One region of the Serratia sp. K1WW1 genome, then DNA from elsewhere that is predicted to be linked to it. Evidence: predicted binding sites of a transcription regulator. Region 1 holds the regulator's gene; each other region holds the start of a gene.
What was found. The regulator CRP, encoded in region 1, controls carbon source genes, mostly activating them, when cyclic AMP is high. The targets are predictions, from matches to a motif close to ATGTGANNNNNNTCACAT.
Positions count from the first base shown of each region.

Region 2: ACX9GU_RS18025 (ABC-F family ATPase) is a predicted target of CRP. The motif match lies at 1,481-1,498, and genes of this name have one in related genera.
Region 3: mlc (sugar metabolism global transcriptional regulator Mlc) is a predicted target of CRP. The motif match lies at 1,312-1,329, and genes of this name have one in related genera.
Region 4: ACX9GU_RS08175 (YfcZ/YiiS family protein) is a predicted target of CRP. The motif match lies at 1,670-1,687, and genes of this name have one in related genera.

Region 1 covers NZ_CM147697.1:5,557,749-5,560,886, reverse strand. The annotation lists gene ACX9GU_RS25330 (YccS/YhfK family putative transporter) at 1-956, opposite strand, end outside; gene crp (cAMP-activated global transcriptional regulator CRP) at 1,013-1,645, opposite strand; gene ACX9GU_RS25320 (OsmC family protein) at 2,027-2,434, shown strand; gene ACX9GU_RS25315 (LysR substrate-binding domain-containing protein) at 2,437-3,138, opposite strand, start outside.
Region 2 covers NZ_CM147697.1:3,996,703-3,999,840, reverse strand. The annotation lists gene cynR (transcriptional regulator CynR) at 1-271, shown strand, start outside; gene ACX9GU_RS18030 (isocitrate lyase/PEP mutase family protein) at 417-1,247, shown strand; gene ACX9GU_RS18025 (ABC-F family ATPase) at 1,525-3,117, shown strand.
Region 3 covers NZ_CM147697.1:3,231,372-3,234,509, reverse strand. The annotation lists gene ACX9GU_RS14585 (MFS transporter) at 1-260, opposite strand, end outside; gene ACX9GU_RS14580 (LysR family transcriptional regulator) at 375-1,277, shown strand; gene mlc (sugar metabolism global transcriptional regulator Mlc) at 1,421-2,638, shown strand; gene bioD (dethiobiotin synthase) at 2,802-3,138, shown strand, end outside.
Region 4 covers NZ_CM147697.1:1,783,173-1,786,310, reverse strand. The annotation lists gene fadI (acetyl-CoA C-acyltransferase FadI) at 1-1,038, opposite strand, end outside; gene ACX9GU_RS08175 (YfcZ/YiiS family protein) at 1,237-1,533, opposite strand; gene fadL (long-chain fatty acid transporter FadL) at 1,941-3,138, shown strand, end outside.

The DNA.
Region 1 (3,138 bases):
TAATAGCAGAACTGCCCAACCGGGTTATCGGCATGCTGTGAGGCCACTTTTTCCAGCGCCGCCAGCTCATTCTTCATGCTGAAACGCGCAGAGTGCCGATGATAGAGAATATCGTCGGCCACAACGCGCAGGCGCGTGGCGATCACCTGGGCGTTGCGGCGGATAATCGCTTCGGCCTGGCTTTGCTCCACCAGCTTTTGCACTTCTTCCGGCAGATGCAGGCTGACGGTGATGTGCTCTTGCAAATCGAGCGCCACCTGAAACGTACGTCGCAGGCGCTTTTGCTCCAGGTTATTGGCATGGGGCAGGAAATTAAGCTGTTGGTATAGCAGACTGATCAGGTCCATCACTTTCTGCTGGCGTTGCAACAGCGGCGGCAGGGCAGTTTCAGGATCGGTGTGCTGCGTCAGTAATGAGTATTTGGCTTCAAAATAGTCGGCCAGCTGCATATACAGCTGGCTTAGAGATTCGCGCATCGGCTGCTCTTTCCACAGCTTGAACCAGGCCCAGGTAAACAGCCCGTACCAGGCGGTGCCGACGATATACAGCAAAGGGGCATGCCAGATTGGCACGGTGCCTACCATGCTGAGGGAAAAGATGGCGGCGACCAATGCGGCTGGTAGCAGGCGTGCGTGCAGCGGGCTGATCTCACCGCTTACGCCGAGCAACAGCGCCATTGCCAGCATCAGCAAGGGTAACGGCAGATCCCACAGCAAGGCTTGTTGCAGCAGAAGGCTACTGAGTGCGAACAGGGAGCCGCCCACGACCAGGCGTTTGAAAAAGCGTTTGTGTGGCGTATCCAGCCCGGCAATGTTGCAGCAGGCGGGCACCAACGAGAACAGCATGCCGAGTTGCAGGTTGCCAATCAGCAAACCAAACGCCACCGGCAGGCACAACACCAGCGTTTGCCGCAGTGCGTAGTTGACTTCCGGGTGGTAGATCAGGCGGCGCCACATGGTTGGCTATTCAGCAGGTAAAGAAACGGCGCATTGCTGCACCGTTTCTCTGGGGATTAACGCGTACCGTACACGACAATGGTTTTGCCGTGCGCGGAGATCAGGTTTTGATCTTCGAGCATTTTCAAAATACGACCGACGGTTTCACGTGAGCAACCGACGATTTGGCCAATTTCCTGGCGGGTGATTTTGATCTGCATGCCGTCTGGGTGAGTCATGGCATCAGGCTGTTTTGCCAGGTTCAGCAAGGTCTGTGCAATGCGGCCGGTAACGTCAAGGAAGGCGAGGTTACCCACTTTCTCTGAGGTGACTTGCAGGCGGTTAGCCATCTGTGCGGACAGGCGCATCAGGATATCCGGGTTAACCTGGATCAACTGGCGGAATTTCTTGTAGGAAATTTCAGCCACTTCACAGGCGGTTTTGGCCCGTACCCAGGCGCTACGCTCCTGGCCTTCTTCAAATAATCCTAGCTCGCCGATGAAATCCCCCTGGTTAAGGTAGGACAGGATCATCTCTTTGCCTTCTTCATCTTTAATCAGCACCGCGACGGAGCCTTTGACGATGTAGTAAAGCGTTTCGGCCTTTTCACCTTGGTGAATAAGCGTACTCTTCGATGGATATTTGTGGATATGGCAATGAGACAGGAACCATTCGAGAGTCGGGTCTGTTTGCGGTTTGCCGAGAACCATTCGCTGTTATCCTCTGTTGTTATCGCTGCCTTGTATCACAGGGGTCAGAGTTCCCTGTAAAACGTGCTTATAGCCCGGTGTTTTAATTGTGGCTATCAACAGGTTTTGAGGCGTGTTATAGAAATACGCTTGTGCTCTAGCATATTAACTTGCAGGGAGAGCTGCAAGCTACATTCTGTTAACAAACCAATATAGGGGCCTTTCCTTGGACATATCCCTGAAATCGGTGACCTGGAAAGAGTTATTGCGGCTCTGTTTGTAGCACAGAGTGAGGCGGGTGTCTTGTGTTGTCTCGCTTCAGCATGATTAGCGTCAGGTTACGTTGCCAGAATGTATGCGAAAGCGTACCCTGTTTTTAAGAAATTAACCGGAGTGTGTAACATGCAGGCAAGAGTTAAGTGGGTAGAAGGGCTGACATTCCTGGGTGAGTCTGCGTCTGGTCACCAGGTTCTGATGGATGGCAACGCAGGCGATAAAGCGCCAAGCCCGATGGAAATGGTGTTGATGTCCGTCGGCGGCTGTAGCGCCATCGATGTGGTGTCGATCCTGCAAAAAGGGCGTAACGATGTGCGTGACTGTGAGGTAAAACTGACCTCCGAGCGTCGTGAAGAAGCACCGCGTCTGTTTACCCATATCAATCTGCATTTTATCGTCACCGGCAAAGGGCTGACCGATAAGATTGTCGAGCGTGCGGTGGATCTTTCTGCCGAGAAATACTGCTCCGTCTCCTTGATGCTGGGTAAAGCCGCCAGCATTACCCACAGCTTCGAAATCCGCGAAGTGGCCTGATCCTACCAAGGGTAGCGCAGGCAGTGTGCACGCAATAAATCAAGAAATCGCCGTGCCGTCACGGTTAGCGGCGATTTCTGTGAATACAGCACGCAATATTGCGCTTGTGGCAAGGTGTCGATAGGCAATGCCACCAGCCGATGCTGCAAATGGAACGGTGCACTCATCGCCCGCGCCACGATAGTCAGATAATCCGCCTCCAGCACCATATTCAAGCCACAGGTCACCGAGTCCGAGCGAATGGGCGAACGGCTCAATTGCTGATAGAAGGTGCCTAATACCGCACGCAACTGCTGGTAATAACCCATATCGGTTTCCGGTAATAACCACTTGGCCTCACGCAGTTCGTCCAGCGAGGTGGCCTGCGCCAGTGGGTGCCCCTGGCGTGCGATAATGCAAAAAGAGGCGTTGAACAGCGGTTCACGCACCAGATCCTCCAGAGGAAGTTCCGGGCTGACGGTACCCACGGCAAAATCCAGGCGGCCTTCGCGCAATGCTGGCAGTAGCGTAGAAAGCTGCGCTTCACGGATTAGGAGATTGGCCTGCGGAAACGGCTGTTTAAAGGCTTCGACCAGTTCCGGTAATACCGTCAGGGCGAGTAGCGAAGAGCAGCCAATGGCGACGTTACCTTGCGAATGCTGATTCAACTGCTGGATCTCGTCGGCGGCGCGCTGCAATTCCTCCAGGATCAACTGCATTCGCAG
Region 2 (3,138 bases), 1.6 Mb from region 1:
GGACGAATATTGCCAGCAGCACGCGATCCATCCTCAGGTTGCCATGGAGGCGAATGCGATTAGCGCCATCGTCGAGATTGTGCGCCACGGCCAGCTCGCGACCATTCTGCCGCAGGCCATAGCGCGGAGTAATCCGCTGCTGCTGCCTATCAAGCTGTCGGTTCCCATGCCCGAACGCCATGCCGTGGTGTTGCAACGCAAAGAGGGCTACCGCAGCGCCGCTTCACGGGCATTTATTGCGATGTTGCATGAGCAAGCGCTGAAAATTTAAGGTGTGAAATACGGATCTGAGAGGAGAACTTCAAGCATGTTGTCGCGCTTTCCAGTTCTAGCAGAGAATACATGTCCGTATTTCGCCAGAGATCCTCGTTTGGCCGCTGTATATTCATTTTATCTAACCAAACGAGAAAATTACTATGAATAGACAATTAAGGTTAACCTCAGATTTTAGAATGCTAAACGAGAAAGGTCACTTTCTGTTAGCCAATGCCTGGGATATTGCCAGTGCCAAGATTTTCGCCAAAGAGGGATTTTTAGCTTTAGGAACGACAAGCGGGGGGATTGCATACAGTCATGGTTTTAAAGATGCGCAGAAAATAAGCCCAGATCTGGTGTTGCAGCAAATATCATCGATAGTGGATGCCGTATCTATTCCTGTTACAGCGGATATTGAATCTGGCTATGGCATCAATGATGCTGAGGTTTATGCTTACGTGCAAAGAGTCATCTGTGCTGGCGTGGTCGGCATTAACATAGAAGATAACAGCCATGGAATCAGACCGACAAGACTGTTCAGCGTTGATGAGCAATGTGCGCGGCTGGTGGCCGCGAGAAAGGCAGCTACGGACTCAAACATCCCAATATGGATTAATGCTCGTATCGATACTTATTTAGTGAATGAGGCCAATAATAAAACCACCTTCGAGGTGACTGTTGAAAGAGCTAATCATTACCTTGGTTCCGGTGCTGATATGGTTTTCATTCCTGGTGTTGATGATCTGCTGTTATTGAACCGGTTGAAGCAGGAAATTCAAGGCCCCATTAATATCATGACGATGCCACGAAGCCCTGATATTAATAAACTTTTTAATGCGGGAGCATCCAGAGTGAGTCTGGGCGTATGCCCAATGCTTGCCTGCATGGGAGCGATTAAAAGTATCGCTAATGAATTTACCAGCAGTGGAACCTCAAATACCTTGGATCATTATTTTTATGGTTTTGCAGATGCGGAGTTATTATTCGAGTAGATAAATTATAAATATAAGCTTACCTGCAACATTCTTTAACCAGCTACACCTTGTAGGGGCGCTGCATGCTGCGCCCGATTAGTCTGCTCTGCTAGGGACAGACTAATAATCAAAGATAAGCGCCGCAATGACATTGTAATTTGTGTGGTTATTGTACGCATGTCGGTTAACGTTTACCTGCGCTCAAATATCAACCAAAAATCCTCGCGATATCTGACCGCCGTTATGGCATAATGCGCGCCAAATCACATTCCCTATCAAATTAAGAGCGAGCGCTGTGTTAAGCACTAACAACATCACTATGCAGTTCGGCAGTAAGCCGTTGTTTGAAAACATCTCTGTCAAATTTGGCGGCGGTAACCGCTATGGTCTGATCGGAGCCAACGGCTGCGGTAAATCGACGTTCATGAAAATCCTCGGTGGCGATCTGGCACCGAGCGGCGGTAACGTGTTCCTGGATCCGAATGAGCGCCTGGGTAAACTGCGCCAGGATCAGTTCGCTTTTGAACAGTTCAGCGTGCTGGACACCGTGATCATGGGCCACACCGAACTGTGGGCGGTGAAGGAAGAGCGTGACCGCATCTACGCCATGGCGGAGATGAGCGAAGAAGACGGTTATAAAGTGGCCGATCTGGAAGTAGCCTATGGCGAGATGGACGGCTACACCGCAGAAGCACGTGCCGGTGAGTTGCTGCTCGGCGTAGGTATTCCGGTAGAACAGCATTATGGCCCGATGAGCGAGATCGCTCCCGGCTTCAAACTGCGTGTCCTGTTGGCTCAGGCGCTGTTCTCCGATCCGGAAATCCTGCTGCTCGACGAACCAACGAACAACCTGGACATCGATACCATTCGTTGGCTGGAGCAGGTGCTGAACGAACGTAACAGCACCATGATCATCATTTCGCACGACCGTCACTTCCTGAACATGGTTTGTACTCACATGGCGGATCTGGACTACGGCGAACTACGTGTCTACCCAGGCAACTACGACGAATACATGACGGCGGCTACCCAGGCTCGTGAGCGCCTGATGTCTGATAACGCCAAGAAGAAGGCGCAGATTAACGAATTGCAGTCCTTCGTTAGCCGCTTCAGCGCCAACGCCTCAAAATCCAAGCAGGCTACCTCTCGTGCCCGCCAGATCGACAAGATCCAGCTGGAAGAGGTGAAAGCCTCCAGCCGTCAGAACCCGTTCATCCGTTTTGAACAGGACAAGAAGCTGTTCCGTAACGCGCTGGAAGTGGAAGCGCTGGCCAAAGGTTTCGACAACGGCCCGCTGTTCAGCAAACTCAACCTGATGGTTGAAGTGGGCGAGAAGGTGGCGATCCTGGGTGCCAACGGTATCGGTAAATCTACCCTGCTGAAAACGCTGGTGGGTGACCTGCAGCCGGATAACGGCACGGTGAAATGGTCTGAAAACGCCAAGATCGGTTACTACGCACAGGATCACGAATACGAGTTCGATGAAACCCTGAGCGTGTTCGACTGGATGAGCCAGTGGAAGCAGGAAAAGGACGATGAGCAGGCGGTACGCAGCATTCTTGGCCGCCTGTTGTTCAGCCAGGACGATATCAAGAAGCGCGTAAAAGTGCTGTCCGGTGGTGAGAAGGGCCGTATGCTGTTCGGCAAGATCATGATGCAGCGCCCGAACATCCTGATCATGGATGAACCAACCAACCACATGGATATGGAATCCATCGAGTCACTGAACATGGCGTTGGAAATGTATGAAGGTACCCTGATCTTCGTTTCCCACGACCGTGAGTTTGTTAGCTCGCTGGCTACACGCGTTCTGGAAATGACGCCGAGCAAGGTGATCGACTTTACCGGCAACTACGAAGACTATCTGCGTAGCCAGGGTATCAACTAATACCTTCGAGTTTTACCGCAC
Region 3 (3,138 bases), 2.3 Mb from region 1:
AAGGAGAGGGAAAGGCTGCTCTCCGCTGGGGAGATGCCAAAATCTTGCGAAAGCACCGGCAAGATCGGTTGCACACAGTACAGCAACGCAAAGGTAGCCAGCCCGGCAGAGAACAGCGCCAAGGTCACGCGCATAAACTGCGGTGTACCGCGTTCGATGTAGGGGAGTTTATTCAGTGTGGTGCGTTTGGTTGTTGGGGCACTGTCAGGGGCAGGCAGCGTTTTTGGCGTACTGGCCGCAGAACGCGAAGCGGTTGTCACAGCTGTTCCTTACCGGGTTCGGGAGATAAAAAATACGTCTTGAGTCACAAAATCATAGGGAGCGGCCAGTTTTTTGTCTAATATATTAATCATCCTAATTAAGACGTTTAAAGTATGAATATCGAGCTCAGACATTTGCGTTACTTTGTGGCCGTCGCTGAAGAACTGCATTTTGGCCGGGCGGCGGAGCGGCTACGGATTTCCCAACCCCCCCTTAGCCAACAGATCCAGGCACTCGAGGATATGGTGGGTGCGCGTTTGCTGGCGCGCAATAACCGTAACGTCAGCCTGACCCAGGCGGGTGAGATGTTCTTGAAAGAAGCCTATCAGGTGCTTGCCCAGGTCAATCGGGCAGCAGAGAAGGCGGCGCGCCTGGAGCGTGGCGAACTGGGTGAACTGACGATTGGTTTTACCTCTTCGGCTCCGTTTATCAGCGTGGTTTCCCGTAGCTTGCGAGCCTTTCGCCAGTTATCACCGGATGTGCATATCAAAATGCGCGAGGTGAACACCAAGCAACAGCTTGAGCCGCTGCTCAACGGTGACCTTGATCTGGGCGTGATGCGCAATACCCGCCTGCCGGATGCGCTGCAGCATCAGTTGTTATTACGCGAGCCCTTGCTTGCCGTGGTGCCGAATGGCCACCCGTTAACCCTAAAGGCACCAGGCACGCTGCGTTTCAGCGATTTGGCCCAGGAACCCTTCGTGTTCTTTTCCCGCGAAGTGGGCACCGCGTTGTACGACGAAATTCTGGCTTTACTGGCGAATGCCGGGATCGCCCCTTACATCACGCAAGAAGTGGGGGAGGCGATGACTATTATCGGTCTGGTCGCGGCAGGGTTGGGGATTTCCATTTTGCCGATGTCATTTGGCAGAGTGAAGATCGATGGGGTGACCTATCTCCCCTTAGCCGAGCCGGAGGCGATGACAGAGGTCTGGTTGGTGCATCATCGCAGCAGGCCGTTAACGGCAGCGGCCAAGGCGTTAATGGTGCTGATGCTCGAGCCCAAAGCTGGGTAAATAAGAGGCGTTTTTGCCGGAAAGCTCGGTGAATTTGTGCTGTTAATCACATAACGAATCAAATAGTTGACGCTGTATTCCAAAAGCCCCACCATAGCCCCTAATCTTTATTTAGAAGCGCGAAAAATAGCAGGAGCGGGTGTGTGATTGCGGATGGGCAGCCTGGGCATATTGATCAGATCAAGCAAACCAATGCAGGGGCAGTTTACCGGCTGATAGATCGGCTGGGGCCGATTTCGCGCATCGAATTATCCAAGCGGGCACAGCTGGCGCCTGCCAGTATCACCAAGATAGTGCGTGAGCTGCTCGAAGCGCATCTGGTTAAAGAAACCGAATATCAGGAAGTGGGAAGCCGTGGCCGACCGGCCGTTGGCTTGGTGCTGGACACCGAAGCCTGGCATTACCTCTCTGCACGTATCAGCCGTGGCACCATTACCTTGGCGCTGCGCGATCTCAGTAGCAAGATGGTGGTTGAAGAACTGCTGCCGTTAAAAGCCGAACATCCCGAGTATTTATTACAGCGCATCGTTAGTGAAGTAGAGCAGTTCTTTATCCGCCACCAAAGCAAACTGGAACGTTTAACCGCCATCGCCATTACGCTGCCCGGCATGATTGATACCGCCGCGGGTATTGTTCACCGCATGCCGTTTTATGACGTCAACGAAATGGCGTTGGGACCAGCGCTAGAGGCACTGACGGGCCTGCCGGTTTATGTTCAGCATGATATCTGCGCCTGGACGATGGCAGAGGCGCTGTATGGCGCATCCCGTGGCAGCCATAACGTCATTCAGGTCGTCATCGATCATAACGTCGGCGCAGGGGTGATCACTAACGGACGCGTACTGCACGCGGGCAGCAGCAGCGTGGTGGAGATAGGTCACACACAGGTCGATCCGTACGGTAAACGCTGCTATTGCGGCAACCATGGTTGCCTGGAAACGGTCGCCAGTATTGAAAACATGCTAGAAATTGCCCAGCAACGTTTGGGTGGCTCGATGTCTTCCATGCTGCACGGCGCGCCATTGACCGTGGAATCGCTGTGCGATGCGGCTTTGGCTGGCGATCAGTTAGCCAAAGATATTATTCTTGGCGTCGGGCACAGCGTCGGGCGCATCGTGGCGATCATGGTCAACCTGTTCAACCCGGAAAAAATCCTGGTAGGTTCACCGTTGAACCGTGCCGCAGAAATCCTGCATCCGGCGATTGCTTCCTGCATCCGTCAGCAATCCTTGCCTGCGTACAGCGAGCATGTTCAAGTTGGATCCACCCAGTTCTTCAACCAAGGCACCATGCCGGGAGCCGCACTGGTGAAAGAAGCCATGTATAACGGTTCGTTGTTGGTGAAGTTGCTCCAAGGTTGACATAAGTTATTCTTATCAGAATTTCTTATTATTTACCGCCAAAAGATTGAGCTACCTCAAGCCCCCGTTGAGTTGCATCCCCTAGACTTTTCCCGTAGGACGACTCTCGTCGTGATTTACGGCGATTTTTTAGGTTAACGAGGCACTTCAAGGCAATCTATTCATGTTAAAGCGTTTATTTGTTACAGGCACGGATACCGACGTAGGTAAGACTGTGGTTTCCCGCGGTTTATTGCAGGCTTTCGCCGCGCAAGGTCGCTCAGTGGCGGGTTATAAGCCCATTGCGGCACGCTGCCAGGAAACCGGTGAAGGCATCCGCAATAGAGACGCTTTAGTTTTACAGGCCTCTTCCTCACTGCCGCTGTCGTATGACGAAATCAATCCGATCACCTGTCTGGATGAGGTGTTTCATGCCCATGCAACCCAGGATATTGATTACGGACTGATGAGCCGTGGTTTGCACCATCTCGCCGCCAAGGCCGATACGGTAGTGGTAGAGG
Region 4 (3,138 bases), 2.2 Mb from region 1:
AAAGGCTTCGTGCATATCGATCAGGGTCAGGTCGGCCAGGGTAATACCGGCACGATCCAGCGCCAAGGGGGTGGCATAGGAAGGGCCGAGCAGCATATCTTCCCACACATCAATGGCGGCAAAGGCGAAGCTGCGCAGGTAGCCCAGAGGCTCCAGGCCGAGTTCTTTCGCACGGGACTCGCTCATCATCAGCACCGCCGCCGCACCATCGGTCAGCGGCGTACTGTTGGCGGCCGTGACGGTACCGTGGCGGCGATCGAATGCCGGTTTCAAACGGGCATATGACTCCAGGCTGGAATCTTTGCGGACGTTGTTATCTTCGGCCAGCGGGGTTTTATACGGTGGCACATAGGCGGTCATTACTTCATCGCGCAACAGCCCCTGCTCCCAGGCTTTGGCAGCCAGTTGATGCGAGCGGTGTGCCAAAGCATCCTGCTGCTCGCGAGTAATGCCGTGGGTTTTCGCCATTTGTTCGGCGGTATCCCCCATGCGCAGACCGGTAGAGTATTCTGCAACGGCGGGCGGCACCGGCATCAGATCGCGGAACTTAAGCTTGCTGAACAGCTTCAGGCGCTGCGACAGCGTGCGGGCCTTGTTAACGTCCACCAACGTGCGAGCCAGCGCTTTGCTAACGCCAATCGGCAGCACGGAAGAAGAATCCGCCCCACCGGCAATGCCAACACTGATGCTGCCAGCCATGATACTTTCCGCCACGTTGGCAATCGCCTGGAAGCTGGTAGCACAGGCACGTGAAACGCTATAGGCATCGGTGTGCACGCTCATGCCGGTGCCAAGCACAATTTCCCGCGCAATGTTCGGCGCTTCAGGCATTTGCACCACCTGGCCAAATACCAGTTGTTCGATCAGGGCGGGATCGATGCCGCTACGCGCCAGCAGCTCGCTCACCGCAGTCTTGCCAAGATCGACCGCAGGTATACCGTGATAAGCGGTAGCCTGCTTGGCGAAAGGGGTGCGCAGCCCTTGAACGATGGCGATACGGTCGCCGAGACGGGTAACCAGCGGCAATGCCTTACTCATAAACGCTCCTGAAGAGAGGCCGTCAACACAACGGACAAAAAGAGGTCTGACCTGATGAGGTCATTGTTAACCAAATGTTTACATTTGGCAAACCGGCAGAAGTGAAAACTGAGAGCGGGAGCAACTTTCTGGTAGGGGGTAAAGCGGTGCGGATACCAGCAGGGGCGCATATTACGCCCCTACGGGATCGGGTCAGGATTAACGCAGGCCGAGCTGGAAGATCATGGTTTCTGCCTGGCAAGAGAAGGTGAAATCCACATCCAGTTGCACGCCGCCGTCAACCGGTTTAATGCTACTGCTGATGTCACAAGGATCGGACTCCACGCCGCGCGCCTTTTCAGTCAGTGCTGCCAGGGTTTGCTCTGCATCTTGCTGATTGGCAAACACTCGGCTGTAGGAAGCGGTGCAATCGGTGTTATCCATCACGGTTCCGACATCGACACAGCAGCAGGCCGCAGTTTCCTGAGCGTTACATTTATTGATTGCATCTGACATAGTTGAAATCTCCTCACGGGCCGCGGTTAAGCTCGCCCAAATAGCCATTTATGATCTGGCGCAAATAAACAAAATTCTGTGTTTATTTTACTCCTCGGGCTTGCCAATCACTAGCCTTACTTTTTGTAAGCATTTTAAGTGACGGAAATCACATAACTAAATCGCCCTGCGGTAAAAAAACATAAGAGTTTTGTTATATGCAGGTCATTTTTTGTTATGTGGATCTCTTTTCTGATATCAATTTGGAAATATTTCAAAAACAAACTTGCAACATCTTAACAGGTCGGACCTATAATTCAGCCACTGGTCTGATTTGTCAGATTGATAACGGACCCTACAATCGCGCGCTCCATGTTACCTTGTGTAACATTGTTTAAATAATAAACACATAAAATGAGGTTTTGGTCATGAGCCAGAAAAACCTATTCACTAAATCAGCTCTCGCAGCTGCAGTGGCAATTATTTCTTCGAACGTGTATGCCGCAGGATTCCAGCTGAACGAGTTTTCGGCGGCTGGTTTAGGGCGAGCCTATTCTGGCGAAGGCGCAATGGCGGATACCGCTGCCTCAGCAAGCCGTAACCCGGCAACCATGATGATGTTTGACCGCCCTTCTCTTACTGCGGGCGCCGTTTTTATTGACCCAGACGTTAACATTACCGGCACCTCACCTTCAGGCCGCAGCCTGGATGCGAAGAACATTGCCCCGACCGCCTGGGTACCCAACCTGCACTACATTCAACCGCTGAATGACCAATGGGCCGTCGGCGCTTCCGTGACCAGCAACTATGGCCTGGCCACCGAATACAATGAAGGCTACACCGCTGGCTCCGTCGGCGGGACTACAGACCTGACTACCGCCAATATCAACCTGAGTGCCGCTTACCGTCTGAACCAACACTTCAGCTTCGGTCTGGGCTTTGATGCGGTGTATGCCAAAGCCAAAATCGATCGCTACGCCGGTGATTTACCGCTGCTGATCGCCGGTTCAGGACAACTGCCTCCGGCGCTGGCTGGCCAGGTAGCTCAAATCCCTGCTGATACCCAGATTTCTCATCTGGAAGGTAATAAATGGGGCTATGGCTGGAACGCGGGCGTGCTGTATGAAGTGGATGAAAACAACCGCTACGGCTTTACCTACCGTTCTGAAGTGAAAATCGACTTTGACGGTGATTACAGAAGCAGCCTGCCTTCTGCCTTTAATCCTCTGCTCGGGAAACTCGGCCTGCCAACGGGAACCGACGGCAACAACGTCCCAGGTTCTCTGACCCTGAATCTGCCAGAAATGTGGGAAGTTTCCGGGTATAACAAAGTGGCACCGCAGTGGGCGATCCACTACAGCATGGCCTACACCAGCTGGAGCCAGTTCCAGGAGCTGAAAGCGACCGACAGCAACGGCAACACCCTGTTCCAGAAGCATGAAGGCTTCCGTGACGCTTACCGTATCGCGCTGGGTACTACCTACTTCTACGACGATAACTGGACCTTCCGTGGCGGTATCGCCTTTGACGATAGCCCGGTCCCGGCACAAAACCGCTCTATCTCGATCCCGGATCAGGATCGCACCTGGATCAGCGCCGGTACCACTTACGCGTTCAATAAAGATG